DNA from 4 places in the Sporosarcina sp. P16b genome. Region 3 is predicted to be linked to each of the others. Evidence: riboswitches for the same ligand, from Rfam matches in the RefSeq annotation. Region 3 holds a riboswitch; each other region holds the start of a gene.
What was found. Region 3 has a riboswitch for S-adenosylmethionine ahead of CSV77_RS16205 (MFS transporter). Riboswitches for the same ligand answer to the same signal wherever they lie in the genome.
Positions count from the first base shown of each region.

Region 1 (4,831 bases), on a different contig from region 3:
CTATCTATACCGCTTGGTCAGTTGGAGGAACATATGGCGTACTGGGATAAGAACAAGAAGTTTTACGTTGTATGCCGAACAGGCAACCGCAGTGATATGGCGTGTCAAAAACTAGTCGCAAATGGATTTGAAAGTGTCACGAATGTCATTCCTGGCATGTCGGAGTGGAACAGCGAGACGGAAACTACAGTAGGGGGTATTAATCAATGAGAATCATTCAATCAAGTGAAGTAGCAAAGAGCGTAATTACGAAAGAATCATTATTTATTTTAGATGTACGAAATACAGATGCATTCGAGGATTGGAAAATCGAAGGGGAGCGAGTACGCCATTTAAACGTGCCATACTTTGATTTATTGGATGGCATTGAAGAATTTGAAGATCAATTGCCAAAAGATGAAGAAATCTTGGTTGTCTGTGCAAAAGAAGGTTCGTCCATCATGGTGGCAGAAATTCTTGAAGAAGCAGGTTTCTCAGTAGGTTATCTTTCAGGTGGAATGAAAGCATGGAGCGAGTATCTTGAGCCTGTGAAAATTGCCGATTTGAAATCGGGCGGCGAGCTATATCAATTCGTTCGTCTTGGTAAAGGATGTCTTTCCTACATGGTCATGTCGGGTGGAGAAGCAGCAATCATTGATGCTACACGTATGACAAATGTGTTCACGGACTTTGCTGAGCAGCGCGGTGTGAAGATTACAAACGTATTCGATACTCACTTGCATGCGGATCATATTTCAGGTGGTCGGCAGATCGCAAAAACTACGGGTGCAACGTATTGGCTGCCACCGAAAGATGCCGAAGAGGTAGTATTTGAATATGCTGCATTAGAAGGCGATATGTCCATTCAGATAGGTGATACGAGAATCGATATTCAAGCGCTTTATTCGCCAGGACACACCATTGGTTCGACTTCATTTATCGTAGACGACAGTTATTTGATGACAGGTGATATTTTGTTCATTGATTCGATTGGACGTCCTGATTTAGCAGGTTTAGCAGAAGATTGGGTAGGCGACTTGCGTGAGTCATTGTATAGCCGCTATAAAGAATTGTCGAAGGATTTAACTGTCTTACCAGCTCACTTCATGATTATAGACGAGTTGAATGAAGACGGTAGCGTGTCGGAGAAGCTCGGCGTATTGTATGAGCAAAATCACGGCTTGAACATTGAGGATGAAAAAGAGTTTAGAGAGTTAGTCGCGGGGAACTTGCCTCCACAGCCTAACGCGTATCAGGAAATCCGCCAGACGAACATGGGGAAAATCCAGCCTGACGAGGAAACGCAACGCGAGATGGAGATTGGCCCGAATCGCTGTGCGGTACGGTAAATAGGTAATTTAATTCATATGAAAAAAATTTAAAGGAGAAGGTATATATGAATACAACAACATTTTTAGATGCAAAAGGCCTGGCATGTCCAATGCCAATCGTACGGGCAAAGAAAGCAATGAAGGATATGCAAACAGGAGAAGTTCTTGAGATTCATACGACAGATAAAGGATCAGTATCCGACCTGACAGCATGGGCTGCTTCTGGCAATCATGAAATAAAAGATCAGCAACAAGAGTCTGATGTCTTTAAATTCTGGATCCAAAAAGGTTAAACTAAGGATAGAGGGAATGGCTGTCTCCCTCTTACGTCGGGAAGAAGGGAGGACATCATGACAATTCCATTTATTATCACGATCTTCCTCATTGGATTCGTCGGCTCATTCCTTTCCGGTATGATTGGAATCGGTGGCGCAATTGTCAAATATCCAATGTTGCTATTTATTCCTGCATTACTTGGTTTTGCTGCATTTACACCACATGAAGTAGCCGGAATTACTGCAGTGGAAGTTTTCTTTGCATCACTTTCAGGTGTTTTAGCGTATAGAAAGAGTAATCTGATCTTGAAGCCACTCGTCCTTTATATGGGAATCAGTGTATTAGTCGGCAGTGTACTTGGCGGTGCTGGGTCTAGTATGCTTTCAGAAGCTACCGTCAACGTAATCTACGGTATTCTAGCCGTCATGGCGGCTATTATGATGTTTATACCAAAAAAAGGACTCGACAATCAGCCGATCGATGAGATTACATTCAATCGCTTCATTGCTTCAAGTGCAGCCTTTATCGTCGGCTTGGCGGCTGGAATCGTCGGAGCTGGCGGCGCATTTATCGTGGTACCGATTATGCTCGTGATACTAAAAATCCCCACACGCGTCACGATTGCTACATCCCTAGCAATTACGCTGTTGTCATCGGTGGGCTCGGCATCAGGCAAGCTCTTAACAGGCCAAGTACCCTATGGACCAGCTGTTGTTCTGATTATCGCTAGCATCATTGCCGCTCCGATCGGTGTAAAAGTGAGCCGGATAGTAAACACCAAAGTACTACAAAGCATTCTAGCCGTACTCATCATGGCTTCCGCTGTGAAAATATGGTGGGACATATTCTAACCAATCACAACCGCCAGCACATCGTTCAATGAACTTGTGCTGGTGATTTTTTGTGTGAAGTCATAAGTGGAAAAATCATTAAATTCACTTCTACTCTGGCAGGTGGCTCCAGTTTAGTAAATATGGAAGTCTTTATACGTAACTACAATTGGCATAGTAAACTAGTTGATCAGCGTGGAAGGCGGCGACTCCCGATGGATCAGCCCGACAGGTGAGACAACTAAAGGGAGCTTGCGACCTAGTTGGCTCACCGCGGGCCCATGGGAAAGCGTCCGCCTGGAACGCTGATCAACGGTGCCTTCACTTTACTTAATTTAATCAAATGTATTAAAAGTAATACGGATTTCAAAACATTCAATTAAATTACCTTGCAATAGACTAGGAATAGCCGTATACTATTTTTCAACGATGGAAAACGAATAGACATACTCTTATCAAGAGAGGCGGAGGGATTAGGCCCTGTGATGCCCGGCAACCGGCGAAAGCAAAGGTGCTACTTCCTACAAACTTTCAATAGTTTGGAAGATAAGGGAGGAATGAGCGAAAGCAGAGCCCTCTTCTTATTATGGAAGATGGCTTTTTCTGTACTTAGCGAATCGTCCTCTTGTGTTTTTCTTGTCTAGTTCTAGGAGGAAGTTGTCCGAGGAGTTTCGGTGTTCCATCAATACATAAAAAAGGGGAATGGTTATGACGAATTTACAGCCAGAAACGATATTATTACACGGAGGGCAAAAGCCGGATCCAGAAACAGGCTCACGTGCCTTGCCGATTCATCGTACGACTTCTTATGTATTCAGAGACACGGAGCACGCACAAAACTTATTCGCCTTGAAAGAAGCCGGCAATATCTATACAAGAATTACGAACCCGACAGTAGCTGTCTTTGAAGAGCGTGTCGCACAGTTAGAAGGTGGAACAGCTGCAGTGGCATTGTCTTCTGGAATGGCGGCGATTGCTTTCTCTATTATGAACATCGCTGAAGCGGGCGATGAAATCGTTGCAGCCAGCAATCTCTACGGTGGCACATATAACTTATTTGCTGTGACATTACCACGCTATGGCATCAACGTGAAGTTTGTTGATGCGTCCGATCCAAAGAACTTTGAAGCAGCTATTACGGATAAAACGAAAGCGTTGTTTGCAGAAACAATTGGTAACCCAAGTTTGCAAGTTCTTGACGTGGAAGCTGTTGCGAACATCGCACATGACAATGGAATCCCATTGCTAGTAGATAATACATTCCCGTCTCCTTATGGATCAAATCCTATCGAGTACGGTGCAGATGTAGTGATCCACTCAGCGACGAAATGGATTGGCGGACACGGTACGACCATCGGTGGTGTAGCTGTGGATGCAGGGAAATTCGATTGGACGCAAGGGAGATTCCCAGGCTTTACAGAGCCGGACGAATCCTATCATGGCTTACGTTACGGAATCGATACAGCCGCTGCAGCTTTTACAACGAAACTGCGCGTACAATTGTTGAGAGACTTCGGCCCTTGTCTATCACCGGATAGTGCATTCAACTTGTTACAAGGTTTGGAAACCCTTCATTTACGCGTACCACGCCACAATGAAAATGCACAAAAAGTCGCGGCATTCTTGCAAGAACACCCAGCAGTAGAATGGGTGACCTATACTGGCCTAGAAGATCATCCAACAGCGGAACTAGCAAATAAATATTTGAAAAACGGCTATGGTTCAATTATCGTATTCGGTATCAAAGGTGGACGCGATGCAGGAAGACAAGTAATCGACAATGTAGAAATTTGGTCTCATGTAGCGAATGTGGGAGATGCGAAGTCATTAATCATTCATCCGGCATCCACAACTCATCAGCAGTTGTCTGTGGAAGATTTGAAAGACTCAGGCGTTAGCGAAGAGCTAATCCGCTTATCTGTAGGGTTGGAGTCAGCAGAGGATATTATTGCAGATTTGAAACAAGCCATCGAAAAAGCAGCAAACTAATATATATAAAGAACACCGTCGCATTTGCGACGGTGTTCTTTTCTTTACTATCGTTGTATTCGATTTTTCTCATCTTTGAGTGATTTGAACAGCGAAACAACCATCATAATGAGTATGATTGAGAATGGCAAAGCGGCAATAATGATGACGTTTTGCAGTGCATCCAATCCTCCAACATATAATAGAATAATGGCGATGGCAGATTGAATGACGCCCCATATCACTTTCAAATTATTCGGTGGAGTCAATGAACCGTATGACGACTGCATGCCGAGTACAAATGTAGCTGAATCTGCTGATGTGATAAAGAACGATGTAATCAATAAGATTGCAATGATCGATATGATGAATGATAAAGGTAATTCGCTGAACATTTCAAAGATCGTCAATTCAGTTGCACTCGCAGCCAAGTCGATGATGCCAGCT
Region 1 is NZ_PDYO01000008.1:89,161-93,991, forward strand. Features, by position in the region: gene CSV77_RS10980 (sulfurtransferase TusA family protein) at 1-210, shown strand, start outside; gene CSV77_RS10985 (MBL fold metallo-hydrolase) at 207-1,328, shown strand; gene CSV77_RS10990 (sulfurtransferase TusA family protein) at 1,376-1,603, shown strand; gene CSV77_RS10995 (sulfite exporter TauE/SafE family protein) at 1,661-2,437, shown strand; SAM riboswitch class I at 2,866-2,969, shown strand; gene CSV77_RS11000 (O-acetylhomoserine aminocarboxypropyltransferase/cysteine synthase family protein) at 3,125-4,405, shown strand; gene CSV77_RS11005 (glycine betaine uptake BCCT transporter) at 4,453-4,831, opposite strand, start outside.
Region 1: linked by a shared signal. The riboswitch ahead of CSV77_RS11000 (O-acetylhomoserine aminocarboxypropyltransferase/cysteine synthase family protein) and the one ahead of CSV77_RS16205 (MFS transporter) in region 3 are both predicted to bind S-adenosylmethionine.

Region 2 (4,831 bases), on a different contig from region 3:
GATTGCAATGGATCGGCCATTCCTACATATTCAAGGTACACGTAAAAACGAACAAATTTACCAAGCCCTACAAGGAATAACTGTTGACTGGGACAATAGCTTCGCATATGGAGACAGCATTTCCGACCTTCCAGTCTTAGAGAAGGTTGGGTGCCCAGTAGCAGTTCGTCCAGATGAAAAACTTACCGTTGTAGCAAAAAAAAGAAATTGGGAAATCTTATAAAAAACGTGAAAAGTCCTGATTGAATCAGGGCTCTTCACGTCAAGTCGATTTTAATGTATTAATATATAAACTACCATCTGTCTGAATTTCTGCATAGAGAACATGCTCTGGCTTGGAAATCCCTTGTTTTTTTAGCTGTTCAGTTAGCCACGTGTCGGTTAATTGAAGTTCTCTCATATTTTTCTCTTCTACTATCCCGTTAGTAATAATTTCAGTCGGAATATATTTTGGCGGTGGTGCTGGTGCTTTGACATCTTTCTTTGTAGCATATTTCTCACTTGCATTCAGCATGACACTTAAATTACCATTCGTTTCGAATATCGCGTAATTGACATCTTTCATCGAAAATACCGACTGCTCCCGTAGCATCATATTTATATCATTGAAACTCAACCGTAATTTACGCATGGAACCTTCCAAAATCTTTCCGTTTTGAATGACAATCATCGGTTTATCATCGAGTAATACGCGGAGTTTAATGGATTTGAATGATAAGAAATTGGCAATAATTGTCAACGTCGCCCACAAAACCATTCCATATAAGCCGTTCAAGAATGGCGTTTCAGACTCTCCCGCTAAATTGGCCGCAATTGAACCGATTGTTATACCTGTCACATAATGAAAGAAAGTCAATTGGGACACTTGTTTTTTCCCCATAAAACGCGCCAATATCAACAGCACAACAAATGAGATCACCGTTCGCATAGTCATTTCCCAAAAGGATAATTGCCAAAATTCATCTATGTTCACTGCATACACCTCCAGTAGTCGGAGTATGTGCAAACTATAGAGGTTTATACACTAATTACTTTAATTCCAGTTATAAGGAGTTTTCTGGTAGACATAGTAATTGAGCCAATTGGAGAATAATAAATGCGTGTGGGAACGCCAAGTATTTATAGGTTCTTTGGATGGATCATCGTTCGGATAATAATTTACAGGCATATCAATGTCCGCACCTTTTTCTAAATCGCGGGCATATTCATCTCCTAATGTGTGTGCATCATACTCTAAATGTCCAGTTACCATAATATGTTTTGCATCATTTGAGATCACAATGAATGCACCAGCCTCTTCAGAAGCAGAAAGTAGAGTCAAATCGGGATGATTCTTTATCTCTTCTAATGAAACTCCGGTATGGCGTGAGTGTGGCGCTACATATACATCATTGAATCCACGTGCCAAGTTTACTGTCGGATCGGTAATATCATGTGAGAATACTCCAAAACATTTCTTTGGCAACTCGAACTTTTCAATTCCGTAGTGATGATAAAGAGCCGCTTGAGCACCCCAGCAAATATGGAGGACAGATGTAACATTCGTTTTTGTCCATTCCATGATTTCTTCCAACTCCCTCCAATAGACTACATCTTCAAATTGTAGAAGTTCGATTGGAGCACCCGTGATAATCATGCCATCAAAACGGCGATTTTTCACATGTTCAAAAGTGGTATAGAACGTTTCTAAATGATTCTGACTGACGTTTTTCGAAACATAGCTAGCTGTATTAAGAAATGTGACATTCACTTGTAAAGGTGTATTACCAAGTAATCGGAGCAATTGTAACTCCGTCTTCTCTTTTTCAGGCATCAAGTTCAAAATTAAAATATTGATTGGGCGGATATCCTGTGTTGTCGCACGTTCTTCATCCATAATAAAGATTTTTTCTTCTTTCAATAATTCTACTGCAGGTAAATGTTTTGGTATATTAATCGGCATTCTATTTCCCCCTTGACTTTCATTTATTACAATTTCTATACAAAAAAGCCCTCATTTCTCTTAGATAAGAAAAGGAGGGTTGACCGTTCACCGTTCTTATCTCTCAAGACAACAATCTTGTTGGAGGTAGCACCTTCCTGTATGCACAGAGGTTGCTGAAGCTTCATCAGGCCAAATCCCTCAGCTTCTCTTGATAAGAAATATTTAATTACTGACTATTATAGCATTAATAAATTAATTGTATAGCAGAATTATCAAATTGTTCTGCGCATTTAAGTTTTGTAAATTGTAGATGATATGTTTTGGTGTATAATAGAAATTACCCACTACTTTTCTTCGAGGAGGAGCTTATGAAGTCTTTAGGTATTGTTCGTAAAGTGGATCATCTCGGTAGAATTGTTATTCCAAAAGAACTTCGAAATTCTTTGTCGATCGATAAGGGCGACCCGATTGAAATTTTCGTAGAAGACGATAGAATTATTTTGAGAAAATATCAGATCAACAGAGCGTGTTTTATCACGGGTGATGTGATGGATGAAAACAAACTATTGTCAAACGGAATATATATCAGTCCAAAAGGCGCTAAAATCCTTATGGAACAACTAAAAGATTTCACGTAATACACGACATAAAAGCTTCTTGTAGCTAATTTCCTTATATAAAAAGGACCGAAAACAACTTCTGCAGTTGTCTTCAGTCCTTTTGTTTAATTGCCACATATCTTCCCGCCGGCAACCATTCCATTACGTTAAGCTATTAATAAACTCTTCGATCTCTTCCTTAGTTTTACGATTCTTACTGACAAAACGACCTGTCTCCGTTCCTTCGCTGAATGCTACGAAGCTAGGAATACCGAATATATCCAACTGACTGCATAAATCTATAAATTCATCACGATCAATTGTAACAAATTCATACTCTGCAAATTCTGTTTCCAATGTCGGCAAGAATGGTTCAATTACTCTGCAATCTGCACACCAATCTGCAGTGAATAAGAAAATCACCTTCTCCTCTTGTTTAAGTTGCTCAAATTGCTCAAGAGATTCTAACTTTTTCAATTTCCAACACTCCTCTAAATGAATAGTATACGCACACTATAACACTTATTCCTGCATTTCTTCCTTTCAGACGACTTATGCTATTTCCTTTCACTTGGTTAAATTCAAGATGTTTTTTTATAATTAACTCCCAAAACACGAACGTTCACAAATAATTCAATAATACCGTTCGCGTTTAACAGTTTTTCGTTTTTTCTGGAAAAGCAATTGACAATAGTTTTTGACGTGTTATGATTAATTCTAAATTAATAGTTGCTAAACAATTTTGACGAAGACATACCTTCCTGAAAAGAATTTTCCAGAGAGCTGACACAGTGGTGAAAGTTAGCAAATTCCGAGGTTGGGGGCACTTCCGAATTGATTCGCTGAACATTTTAGTAGGCTGATCCGTCACATGCACGTTACGCATGCTGAATGAAGGCTGCAATTGCAGCAAAACAAGGGTGGTACCGCGTTAGTTTATTGAGCTTTTCGCCCCTTACTTATATGTAAGGGATGAAAGGCTTTTTTATTTTACCTATAAGGGGGGTAGCGCGCAACTTACATAGACGATCAATTGTACTTAGCTTTTCCAACAAAAAAATCCACTACAAACAATTGAAGGAGAGAATGAATATCATGGCTTTTAAAATACTTATTAGTGATCCACTTAGCGAAGACGGAATTTTCCCATTACGACAGGCAGAAGGTTTTGAAATAGTAATGGAGACGGACCTGACACCAGATCAGCTGAAAGAACGTATTAAGGATTTCGATGCATTACTAGTACGCAGTCAGACAACAGTTACAAAAGAATTGTTGGAAGCAGCTGATCAATTAAAGATCATTGGTCGTGCAGGTGTAGGAGTCGATAATATCGATTTGGACGCAGCTACCGAAAAAGGAATTATCGTTGTGAATGCGCCGGATGGCAATACAAACTCTGCAGCCGAGCACACAGTTGCAATGATGATGTCCATGGCACGCAAAATCCCTCAAGCTTTCAACTCGTTAAAAAACAATAAATGGGATAGAAAATCATTCCTTGGCGTGGAATTGAAAGACAAAACTTTGGGAATTATTGGACTTGGCCGCATCGGGGCTGAAGTTGCAAGACGTGCAAGAGGACAACGTATGAATGTAGTGGCGTATGACCCCTACTTAACGGAAGATATCGCGAAAAAATTGGGCATAGAAATTGGAACTGTAGATGAAGTGCTTGAAGTAGCTGATTTCATTACAGTTCATACGCCTTTACTTAAAGAAACACGTAGAATGATCAACAAAGAAGCATTCGAGAAAATGAAAGACGGCGTACAAATTATCAACTGTGCACGCGGTGGAATCATTGATGAAGATGCTTTATACGATGCAATTGTTGCTGGTAAAGTGGCGGGCGCGGCACTGGATGTGTTCGAAGAAGAACCATTCCTTGACCACAAATTATTGACATTACCTGAAGTAATAGCAACTCCACACTTGGGTGCAAGTACATTCGAAGCACAAGAATCGGTTGCAGTTGACGTAAGCCGTGACGTAGTAAACTTCTTGACAATTGGTTCGGTTCGTAACCCAGTAAACTTGCCATCTGTTTCCCGTGATGTATTGGCAAAAATCGAACCATTCTTCGATCTTACAGAGAAGTTGGGTATGTTCTTATCCCAAATTCAGAACTCGGTTATCCATGAAATCAATATTCAATATGCTGGTGAATTGGCAAACTACGATGTGCGCGCATTAACACGTAACACAGTCAAAGGTATTTTGAAGCGTAATCTCGGAGAAACAGTTAATGATGTAAACGCGAAGTTATTGGCTGATCGTTATGGCATCAAAGTGAATGAGCAAAAAA
Region 2 is NZ_PDYO01000002.1:496,233-501,063, forward strand. Features, by position in the region: gene CSV77_RS05510 (HAD family hydrolase) at 1-223, shown strand, start outside; gene CSV77_RS05515 (YetF domain-containing protein) at 263-967, opposite strand; gene metA (homoserine O-acetyltransferase MetA) at 1,034-1,942, opposite strand; SAM riboswitch class I at 2,036-2,142, opposite strand; gene CSV77_RS05525 (AbrB/MazE/SpoVT family DNA-binding domain-containing protein) at 2,293-2,562, shown strand; gene CSV77_RS05530 (thioredoxin family protein) at 2,686-3,000, opposite strand; gene serA (phosphoglycerate dehydrogenase) at 3,619-4,831, shown strand, end outside.
Region 2: linked by a shared signal. The riboswitch ahead of metA (homoserine O-acetyltransferase MetA) and the one ahead of CSV77_RS16205 (MFS transporter) in region 3 are both predicted to bind S-adenosylmethionine.

Region 3 (4,831 bases):
ACTTCGGATAAATGAGGGTTGGACAAATTGCTTAACGCTTGGTTGATCATTTCGGCATCATCATCTAAGAAAGGTTGCTCATCAAAGCCCATAGCTTGCGCTAACAATCTAAAAACATCAGGGTTGGATTTACTCTCTCCATAGGTTTCAATGACTGGTTCTTGCAAATGAATATAGTGATGCCAGAAAGACGTATAGAAGTCCGTGTTTTCAAATGCGGATGTCGCCGGTAGAACAATATCGGCAAACAACGCAGTGTCTGTCAAGAACAAATCATGAACCACTGTAAACAAGTCCTTACGCGCCAAGCCTTCCTGTACTTTATTGGCATCTGGTGCGACAACAGCGGGGTTGCTATTATAGACATACAAAGAGCGAACCGGCTGTTGTTCCTCCAGTAATACTTGTCCCAACAAATTCATATTGAATTTACGCGTTGGTTTCTCCTGAAGTTCAGGACGTTCTAGTGCGGCGATATTATGTGTCAAATAGTCCGAATTTGATTTAACCGCCCCGCCGCCTTTTAATTCCCACTGCCCTGTCAATGCAGGCAAGCAAGAGATAGTCCGGACTATCATGCCGCCATTATCATGATGCTGCAACCCATTGCCAATGCGAATCATGGAAGGGGAGACAGTCCCATACATCCGTGCTAGTTCATAGATATCTTTCTCCGGCACGCCTGTGATGGTGGAAACCATTTGGGGATCGTAGTATTTTACATGTTCACCGAGCGCTTCATGGCCGATTGTATACTGCTCCAAAAATGCTTGATTGACTAGCTTTTCTTTATAAAGAATATGCATAATTCCGAGTGCAAGCGCTCCGTCAGTTCCCGGAAGAATGGGAATGAACCAGTCAGCCATGCGCCCAGTTTGGTTTTTATGGACGTCAATGACGATAACTTTAGCGCCGCTCTTTTTCGCTTTTTGCGCAATCATAATTTGGTGCATATTCGTACTGACGGCATTGATGCCCCAAAAAACAAATAGTTTCGTATCCTTCATCTCTTCCGGATCCGTTCCATAACGCCCACCCATCGTGTAATTGTAGCCGGCTTCACCAGCGACTGAACAAATGGTTCGGTCCAGTTGGCTCGAACCCAGGCGGTTGAAGAAACGGCGATCCATCCCTTTAGAACTAAGTTTCCCCATATTTGCATAGAAACTATAGGGAAGAATTGATTCTGGCCCTTCTTCAGAAATTAATTTTTTCCACTCATTTGTAATAGTTGTAATGGCTTCTTGCCAACTGATTGGAACGAATTGCCCATCGCCTTTTTCCCCAATACGTTTCAATGGAGTAGTAATCCGATTTTGATCGTAAATCCGTTCAGCCATATGCCGAACTTTGTTGCAAATACTTCCTTTTGTGATTGGATGTTCGGGATCACCTTCAATTTTAATGATTTTACCATCTTCTTTATGAATCAACAGTCCACATTGGTCTGGACAATCCAGAGAACAAACCGAGGGGACGATACCATTTTCTACATCAATATACGATTGCATTATACAAGTCCTTTCTACGGGAATAATATTTAAATATAATATGAAATCCTTACATTGCTAAAGTACCTAAATCAAATAGTGATTAACAATTTTGAAATTCCGTTATTCTAAAGGGATGCGCATCCCAAAAGAATGAATTCGGGTTATCCCAATTTTAGTGAAAAGCGCTCACTTATAGATTTGATATAAACAAATGATTTTGCTAATTAGTATATCATACTATGGCAGTATATTTAGAAAGTTTCAATAACTGGTTGACTTAAAATTAAATATTCTGTACAGTGAGTTCATTAGGTCTGTTTTTATTATATTCTACTAATTTCATATTATTTTTCTATCGAGAGAAGTTGAGGGACTGGCCCTATGAAACTTCGGCAACATAATTGTGCCAAATCCAGCAAGCGTAGCTTGAAAGATAGAAAGAGGAATGCATATTTATATTGCGCTAGCGATGAATACCAACGACTCTTTCTGTTTTTTTACAGAAAGTTTTTTTGTTTTGTAAAGACATTACAAAACGGATATGAATGGAGGGCACTGATGTGTTGGAGAGAATTGGAATCACGAAAAACTTAGGTTGGGGCTTTTTTGGTGTGATGTTGTTTATGATGGGAGATGGAATTGAAGCTGGTTGGTTAAGCCCATTCTTAATTGAAAGCGGATTAACGATTCAGCAATCGGCTGCTATATTCACAGTATATGGAATCTCGATCGCACTGTCATCTTGGTTTTCAGGCGTCTGTGTAGATGTTTTTGGACCGAAACGTACAATGGCCATCGGATTAGCCGTCTATATTATCGGTACGGCAGGGTTTATTACATACGGTTTCTCTACGATGAATTACCCGATCATGCTTTTAACTTATTTCATTAAAGGTTTTGGTTATCCGTTATTTGCTTATTCTTTCTTGACATGGGTCATTTATAAGACACCGCAAAATAAATTGAGTTCTGCTGTTGGTTGGTTCTGGTTTGTATTTTGTGCGGGAATGATGGTTCTTGGTGCGTGGTATTCAAGTGTTGCGATCCAATATCTCGGTTACATCAATACAATGTGGACATCTATTTTCTGGGTAAGTCTAGGTGCGGTTTTAGCTTTAGTTATCAATAAAGACAAGTTTGAAAAGAAAAAACTAGCGAACAAAAAAGAAGCAGTCAAAGAATTATTGAAAGGTATTACCATTTTAAAATCAAACCCGAGAGTTGCTGCGGGTGGGGTTGTCCGCGTTATCAATAGCTTAAGTGTTTATGGATTCCCAGTTTTCCTACCCATGCATATGGCACAACATGGCATTGAAACAACTGCTTGGCTGCAATTATGGGGAACATTTTTCTTAGGAAATATTATCTTTAATTTAGTGTTCGGCTTCATTGGAGACAAATTCGGTTGGAAAAACACGATCATTTGGTTTGGTGGAGTCGGATGTGCAATATTCACGCCACTTCTGTTCTATATACCGGTGATTACAAATGGTAGCATTGTTGCGACAAGCATTGTCGGTTTCATTTGGGGTGGTTTGGTAGCGGGCTACGTTCCGATCGGTGCATTGGTACCTTCTGTGGCGGGTGAAGATAAAGGCGCGGCAATGTCCGTGTTGAATTTTTCCGCGGGTTTATCAACATTCGTAGCACCAGCGATCGCCTTAACGTTTATCGGGCTTGTTGGAGCGGAAGGGGTCGTGTGGATTTTCAGTGGTCTCTACTTAGTGAGTGCAATCATTGTAAAATTCATTCGTATACCGGAAGAAGAAAGTAGAAAAATGCAGGAGAAAGCTTTGCTAGTAACCTCGTGAAACTACCATCGAATAGGCGGTCAATGATATAGTATAAGAAGGACTTTTAAATCACAAACAGGTTGTGTACGCCTCTACTAGACAAGTGGATTTGGGCACGCGCTTTCATAAAAAAGGAGATGTTGTCAATGGTTGAACAAAATGTTGAAAAGGCTGCATTTGCTGGAGGATGTTTTTGGTGCATGGTGAAACCGTTTAAAGAATGGCCAGGTGTCCAAGACGTCGTGTCAGGATATATGGGCGGACATCTGGATAATCCAACGTATGACGACGTGAAAAAAGGTACATCCGGTCATGTGGAAGTCGTTGAAATCACATTTGATCCTGCCTTATTCCCATATGAGAAGTTGCTTGAAGTATACTGGCAACAAATTGATCCGACAGACGCAGAAGGTCAATTTCACGATCGCGGCTCATCGTACACTACCGCTATCTTTTATTACACAGAGGCACAACGGGAAGCCGCCAAAAAATCAAAAGCTGACCTAGCTGCAAGTGGTATTTTCACAAAACCTATCGTTACACCCATCCGCCCCGCAGAAACATTCTATCGGGCAGAAGAATACCATCAAGATTATTATATAAAAGAACAAGAACATTACAAAGATAACCGTGCACGTTCAGGGCGCAATGAATTCATCATTGAGCACTGGAGTAAATCACCATAATGGTAAGAAGGACGAGCGTATTCATAGAACGCTCGTCCTTTTTTTGAAATGGGGGATTAATAAGTGATATTCGTACAACAGTATCTTTTAATAAGCACGATAACTACTTTTTACTCCTTAGTGAAGAAGTCTTCCCTTTATTAAGTTCCTTTCTTATATTATCTAATTAAATAAAATATACAGCATAGAAGATTGTTAGCAATCCATTTTTGGAGTAAGTATTTATGGAAACAACAATGTATGTCTCAAGCAGATACTTTTTAGTAATTGCCTTTTATCTTTTTTTGACCTATATGAAACCTAAAACTGATTTAGTACTATTATTAATCTGTATTGATAATGTCTACTGGATGACGTTAATTAAAAAGCAAGAATTAGTACTAATAGATCTAATAATCGGATATAGTCAGTCCTAAAAGTATATTGATTTCGGTTTTCCATTGGAATAAGATGAAAGTGTAGATTAAATATTCTAACTTTTCACGAACTTATAACAGTAAGATAGTATTTTGTTAAGGCTAAGTGAAAATGTTAGTATAACAACTAATTAGGGGGAATTTAATTATGCAAAAAGAAGCTGTTAAAAAAAATGATCGCGTTGTAGAAGTATTTGACTTATTCATTAAACATATCCAAGCATTTCTGGAAGAAGCAGAACTTAATCATGAAGAATATACAAACTTCGTGAACTGGGCAGATCGTTTAGGGCGTACTGGAGAACTACCCCTATTTGCAGATGTATTCCTAGAGACACATGTGTTGCGTGCAATGTATACTGAGATGCCTGGTACACAACCATCACTTTTAGGGCCTTATTTTATTGAAGGAACTCCATTGCTCAAAGCAGAAGGTGAAAAAC
Region 3 is NZ_PDYO01000027.1:5,541-10,371, forward strand. Features, by position in the region: gene CSV77_RS16200 (molybdopterin oxidoreductase family protein) at 1-1,511, opposite strand, end outside; SAM riboswitch class I at 1,843-1,933, shown strand; gene CSV77_RS16205 (MFS transporter) at 2,054-3,304, shown strand; gene msrA (peptide-methionine (S)-S-oxide reductase MsrA) at 3,433-3,972, shown strand; gene CSV77_RS16220 (dioxygenase family protein) at 4,537-4,831, shown strand, end outside.

Region 4 (4,831 bases), on a different contig from region 3:
CCTCTTCCACTTCACCGAATAGCTTCTTCAATTCTTTCGAAGCGTATTTTACAGGTGTCTTAATATCCCCTGTGAATAGTTCTGCGTAATCATGGTTTAATGCTTTTTCATATAGGCTTTTCCAATCCACATTCTGTCCAGATTCCTCTTCGACAGTCCCAAGAAACTGGGCAATTTTTGTCACTTTAAATGAATGGCTAGCGACAGAATGCTCTTGAAATTTGAACTTTCCAGGACAACGAATAATTTGTTCTAAATCAGATAAGCTTTTAAAGTATTGGTGTACCCCCAACAACATTCATCCCCTTTATTTAGTATTTACGGTTAAAAAACCTGTTCATTCGTTTTTAAGAAGTCATCCCTACATACAGCTCTGTACTATATATGTGCCCCCATGTAGACATAATTATACGAGTAGGGGAGGACTCTACTCAGCTACAAAGATATTTATTAACTAGTAATATGATAACTCACTTGGCGGCTGAAGGGGAACTAGATCTCGGGTGATAATGTTTAGTCTCTTTATAATGTGGAATAGTATTTATAGAACATCATATAAGGAGTGGTAAGCATTATGGCTAAAATTGCAACAGTACTTGGAGATATGTTCGAGGACTCGGAATACTTGAAACCAGCTGCTGCTTATAAAGAAGCTGGACATGAAGTAGAAGTGATCGGTGCGGAAGCAGGATCAGAAGTAACGGGTATGAAAGAAAATACTAAAGTGAAAATTGATAGAGCAATTGCTGACGTCAAATCGTCAGATTATGACGCATTGTTTATTCCAGGTGGATTTTCACCGGATATTTTACGTGCAGATGATCGTTTCGTAAAGTTTGTCAAAGAATTTATGGATGCAAAAAAACCTGTATTTGCAATTTGTCATGGTCCACAATTGCTCATAACAGCAAAATCACTTGAAGGACGCGATGCAACGGGATATACGTCCATTCGCGTAGACATGGAGTATGCGGGTGCAAAATACGCTGACAAAGAAGTCGTAGTCTGTCAGAATCAACTTGTAACAAGCCGTACACCTGATGATCTTCCAGCCTTTAATCGTGAATCATTAAAACTACTAGAAGAATAAAAAAATTTGAACGTCAAGGTGTAAAAGCCTTGACGTTTTTTTGTTTCTTGCACATTAAACTACTGCTTACAACATACGATAATAGTACATGTTAACAAACATTGAAAAAGATTCTCAATTGTACTTGAAAAAGGTTCTCAATGAGAGTATGATAAAAGCAACGAATAAATCAGAGAGACGATCGCGTCTTACAAATGAAAGGTCGGGGGTCTAACATGTATAAGATTGTTGCGTTGGCGGTATTAGCAGGAATTGTATTAGGTGCAGCAACTGGATTTTCCTTTGGAAGTAAAGAACTGGCGGGTATGTTCGCCGGAATGGCGGCGCTTACGTTTATCGCAGCACCGGCAGCGGTCGTCTATGCGAGTGAAAAGAAAAAATGGCATCAAGCTCATTAATAAAGAAAAGCATTCAATATAATTGGATGCTTTTTTGTATAGATTCAATCGGTCGTGTCTTGCTATAAATGAATTAAAATAACTCGAACTGTCATAGTTAAATTGACTGTTCGAGTTGTATTGTTTACTATTATTGAACTTTTACGCCTTCTACTACTTCTTTTGCAGCATAAAGGGCTTGTTTTACATCCGCAATCAAATCTTCTACATCTTCTACTCCCACTGAGAAACGGAGCAAACGGTCGTCTACTCCACGACGATTACGTTCTTCTAATGGGATATCCATATGCGTCTGTGTAGTCGGATACGTAATGAAGCTTTCCACACCGCCCAAACTCTCGGCGAATGAAATTAAGTTCATATTTTCAAGGAATGGCCCGACCCACTCACTATTTTGTACTCGGAATGATAACATACCACCGATTCCAGCGTAGAGCACGTCGGCAATAAGAGGTTCTTGTTCTAAATAAGAGACCATCATTTTCGCATTTGCATCATGCTGTTTCATGCGTAAATGCAAAGTTTTTAGACCGCGTACGACAAGCCATGAATCAAGAGGAGACAATGTAGCTCCAATCGCATTATGATTGGTAAATAGACGTTCGCATAAATCCTCACCTTTTGCCACGACTAGACCTGCAAGCACATCATTATGTCCACCGATATATTTCGTTGCGCTATGAATGACAATATCTGCGCCTTCCTCAATTGGCCGCTGGAAATAAGGTGTTAAAAACGTATTGTCGACAATTAGCAATAAATCATGTTTTTTAGCCAATTCCGCATACGTACTGATGGCTATGTTTTGCATTAATGGATTTGTAGGCGTTTCCAAGAAGATCGCTTTTGTACGATCAGTAATCGCTTGCTCGACTTCTGAAACATCATCGAACGATAAGTAACGCGTCTTAATATTATACGTTTCTTCATATTGATTAAACAGGCGATAGGTACCGCCATATAAGTCTTCAGGCGCCAATAGTTCCGAACCTGTTTTAAATAAAGATAAAATAAGTTGAATGGCTGCCATTCCAGAACTGCATGCAAATCCTTGGTCACCTGATTCTAGGTTTGCAATTCCATCCTCTAGGATAGAACGCGTAGGGTTTTTTGTTCGTGTGTAATCATATCCCGTGGACTTGCCTAGACCTTCATGGTGGTATGCTGTTGACAAGTATATCGGTGTATTGACTGCTCCGGTTTTCTCATCACTGTGGTTTCCAAGTTGTACTAATCTAGTTTCTAATCCGTTGTTTGTCATGAATATCCATCCCCCCCGGCAAAATAAAAAAGAACCTCTTCTTTTCGAATAGGCCCTCGAACATACAAGTGTATACAGTATTCTCATCTTCAAGGTGGTTGTCACCCTTGGAATTAGCACCGTGCCTATGGCTGGTTGCTGAGACATCGCTGGGCCTATCCCTCCGTCTCTCTCGATAAGAATATTCATAATATAGGAAAAACTGTTGACGGATTTATTCTATCATGCAGATATACTAGATGCAAGTTTCCTTTTAACATCAGTTATTGATTTTTTTGTTTCAGTAAAAGATTTGTTATACTGATAGATACTATTCATAATGGAAAGGAGATTTTCATTTTGGCTTGGGGCTATGTCGCATTGGCGGCTGTTATAGAGATCTTCTGGGTAGTCGGTCTTCGTTATTCTGAAACTGTAATGCAATGGACCGGAACGGTTATGGCGATTGTATTGAGTTTTTATTTCATTATAAAAGCATGTGAAAGATTACCTGCCGGCACGGTATACGCTGTATTTACCGGCTCTGGTGCCGCTGCAATCCTATTAGTGGATATATTCTTCTTTCAAGCAGGTTTTACGTGGGTTACGCTGACCTTCATCGGATTCATCGTCATTGGGGTAGTGGGCATTAAGCTGACAACAGATGAAAAAGCCGATACAGAAGGAGGTGGCTGACAGTGGCTTGGGTGTATTTGGTTATTGCCAGTCTCGGTGAGATTTTCGGTGTGGTGAGTATTAATTATTATTTACAGAAGCGTTCAATTAAAAGACTGTTACTCATTGTGGGGATTTTTGGTTTTGGTTTTGTTTTCCTGTCTCTTGCTATGCGCGAAATACAGATGAGTACAGCGTATGCGGTATGGACAGGGTTAGGAGCGGCAGGAGCCGTATTGATGGGGATTTTGATATTCAAAGAATCTGCTAGCATCAAACGTCTCTTCTTTTTATCGCTCATTATTTTCGGTGCTGTAGGCTTGAAGTTGTTCGGATGAAAGGGGAGTGGCGTAACTGATTTATTGGACAAATTTTGATTTTAATGAATGGATTGTAACAATAGCTGCTACAAAACAGGGACTGTGCTATGCCGGACTAGCTGAAGATAGTGTAGAACGTATGAAGGACTGGTCGTACCGGTTTGATACAGTTGACTTAATAGAAGATGAAACAAAGCTCGGAGTCTATATAAGCAAGATGAAGGAGTACTTATCGGGTACAACGAAAGATTTTTCAGTGATACCACTTGATTTAAAAGGAACATCGTTTCAACTGCAAGTATGGGAAGCACTGCAACGAATACCGTATGGTGAAACTATGACTTATTCAGAAATTGCGGAACAGATTGGGAAATCTTCATCTGTTCGTGCTGTAGCATCTGCAATAGGCAAGAATCCTGTGATGGTTGTGGTGCCTTGTCACCGTGTTATTGCGAAAGATGGCAGTTTGTCAGGCTATCGTGACGGGAGAAACCAAAAAGCGAAGCTGATTTTGCTTGAAAGTACTCACACGAAGATAAATGAATAACAGTATGAAAAAAGAGCCATAAGGCTCTTTTTTATTGTTGCTATTTATGATGGCTGTCGCAAGATATTTGCAGACAACTTACGTTTATCTGTGGACATCTTCATTATAAAACCAACAACAATGATGATTGCAATGAGTAGCCAGATATTGAAGATTCCATGAATAATTGCCATTCCCAAGAAACCTGCAGTCAATAGATAATAACTTAGAGGGAAGAGGACGCGTCGTATGAGTAGCCCTTCCTTGCCTATCAGACCGACTGTAGCCGAAGCAGCCACGACGTTATGCACGCAAATCATGTTTCCGGCAGCGCCGCCGACTGCCTGCATCGCTACAACAATGCCTGCTTGAGCAGTATCAAGACCGATATTACCTGCTGCGCCAAATTGGAACAGTGAAAACATCATGTTGCTAAAGGTGTTACTGCCGGCAATGAATGCGCCGAGCGCACCGACAATTGGTGCAACAATTGGCCAAAACTCTCCGCTTACGACGGAAACGCTTTCAGCTAAAATTAGCGGCATGTTTTCACCGACCAAAGATGCGCTATCTGCAGCCACT
Region 4 is NZ_PDYO01000006.1:172,378-177,208, forward strand. Features, by position in the region: gene CSV77_RS09750 (HD domain-containing protein) at 1-292, opposite strand, end outside; gene CSV77_RS09755 (type 1 glutamine amidotransferase domain-containing protein) at 575-1,090, shown strand; gene CSV77_RS09760 (hypothetical protein) at 1,306-1,488, shown strand; gene CSV77_RS09765 (methionine biosynthesis PLP-dependent protein) at 1,619-2,749, opposite strand; SAM riboswitch class I at 2,830-2,931, opposite strand; gene CSV77_RS09770 (DMT family transporter) at 3,089-3,424, shown strand; gene CSV77_RS09775 (DMT family transporter) at 3,427-3,741, shown strand; gene CSV77_RS09780 (methylated-DNA--[protein]-cysteine S-methyltransferase) at 3,761-4,270, shown strand; gene CSV77_RS09785 (L-lactate permease) at 4,315-4,831, opposite strand, start outside.
Region 4: linked by a shared signal. The riboswitch ahead of CSV77_RS09765 (methionine biosynthesis PLP-dependent protein) and the one ahead of CSV77_RS16205 (MFS transporter) in region 3 are both predicted to bind S-adenosylmethionine.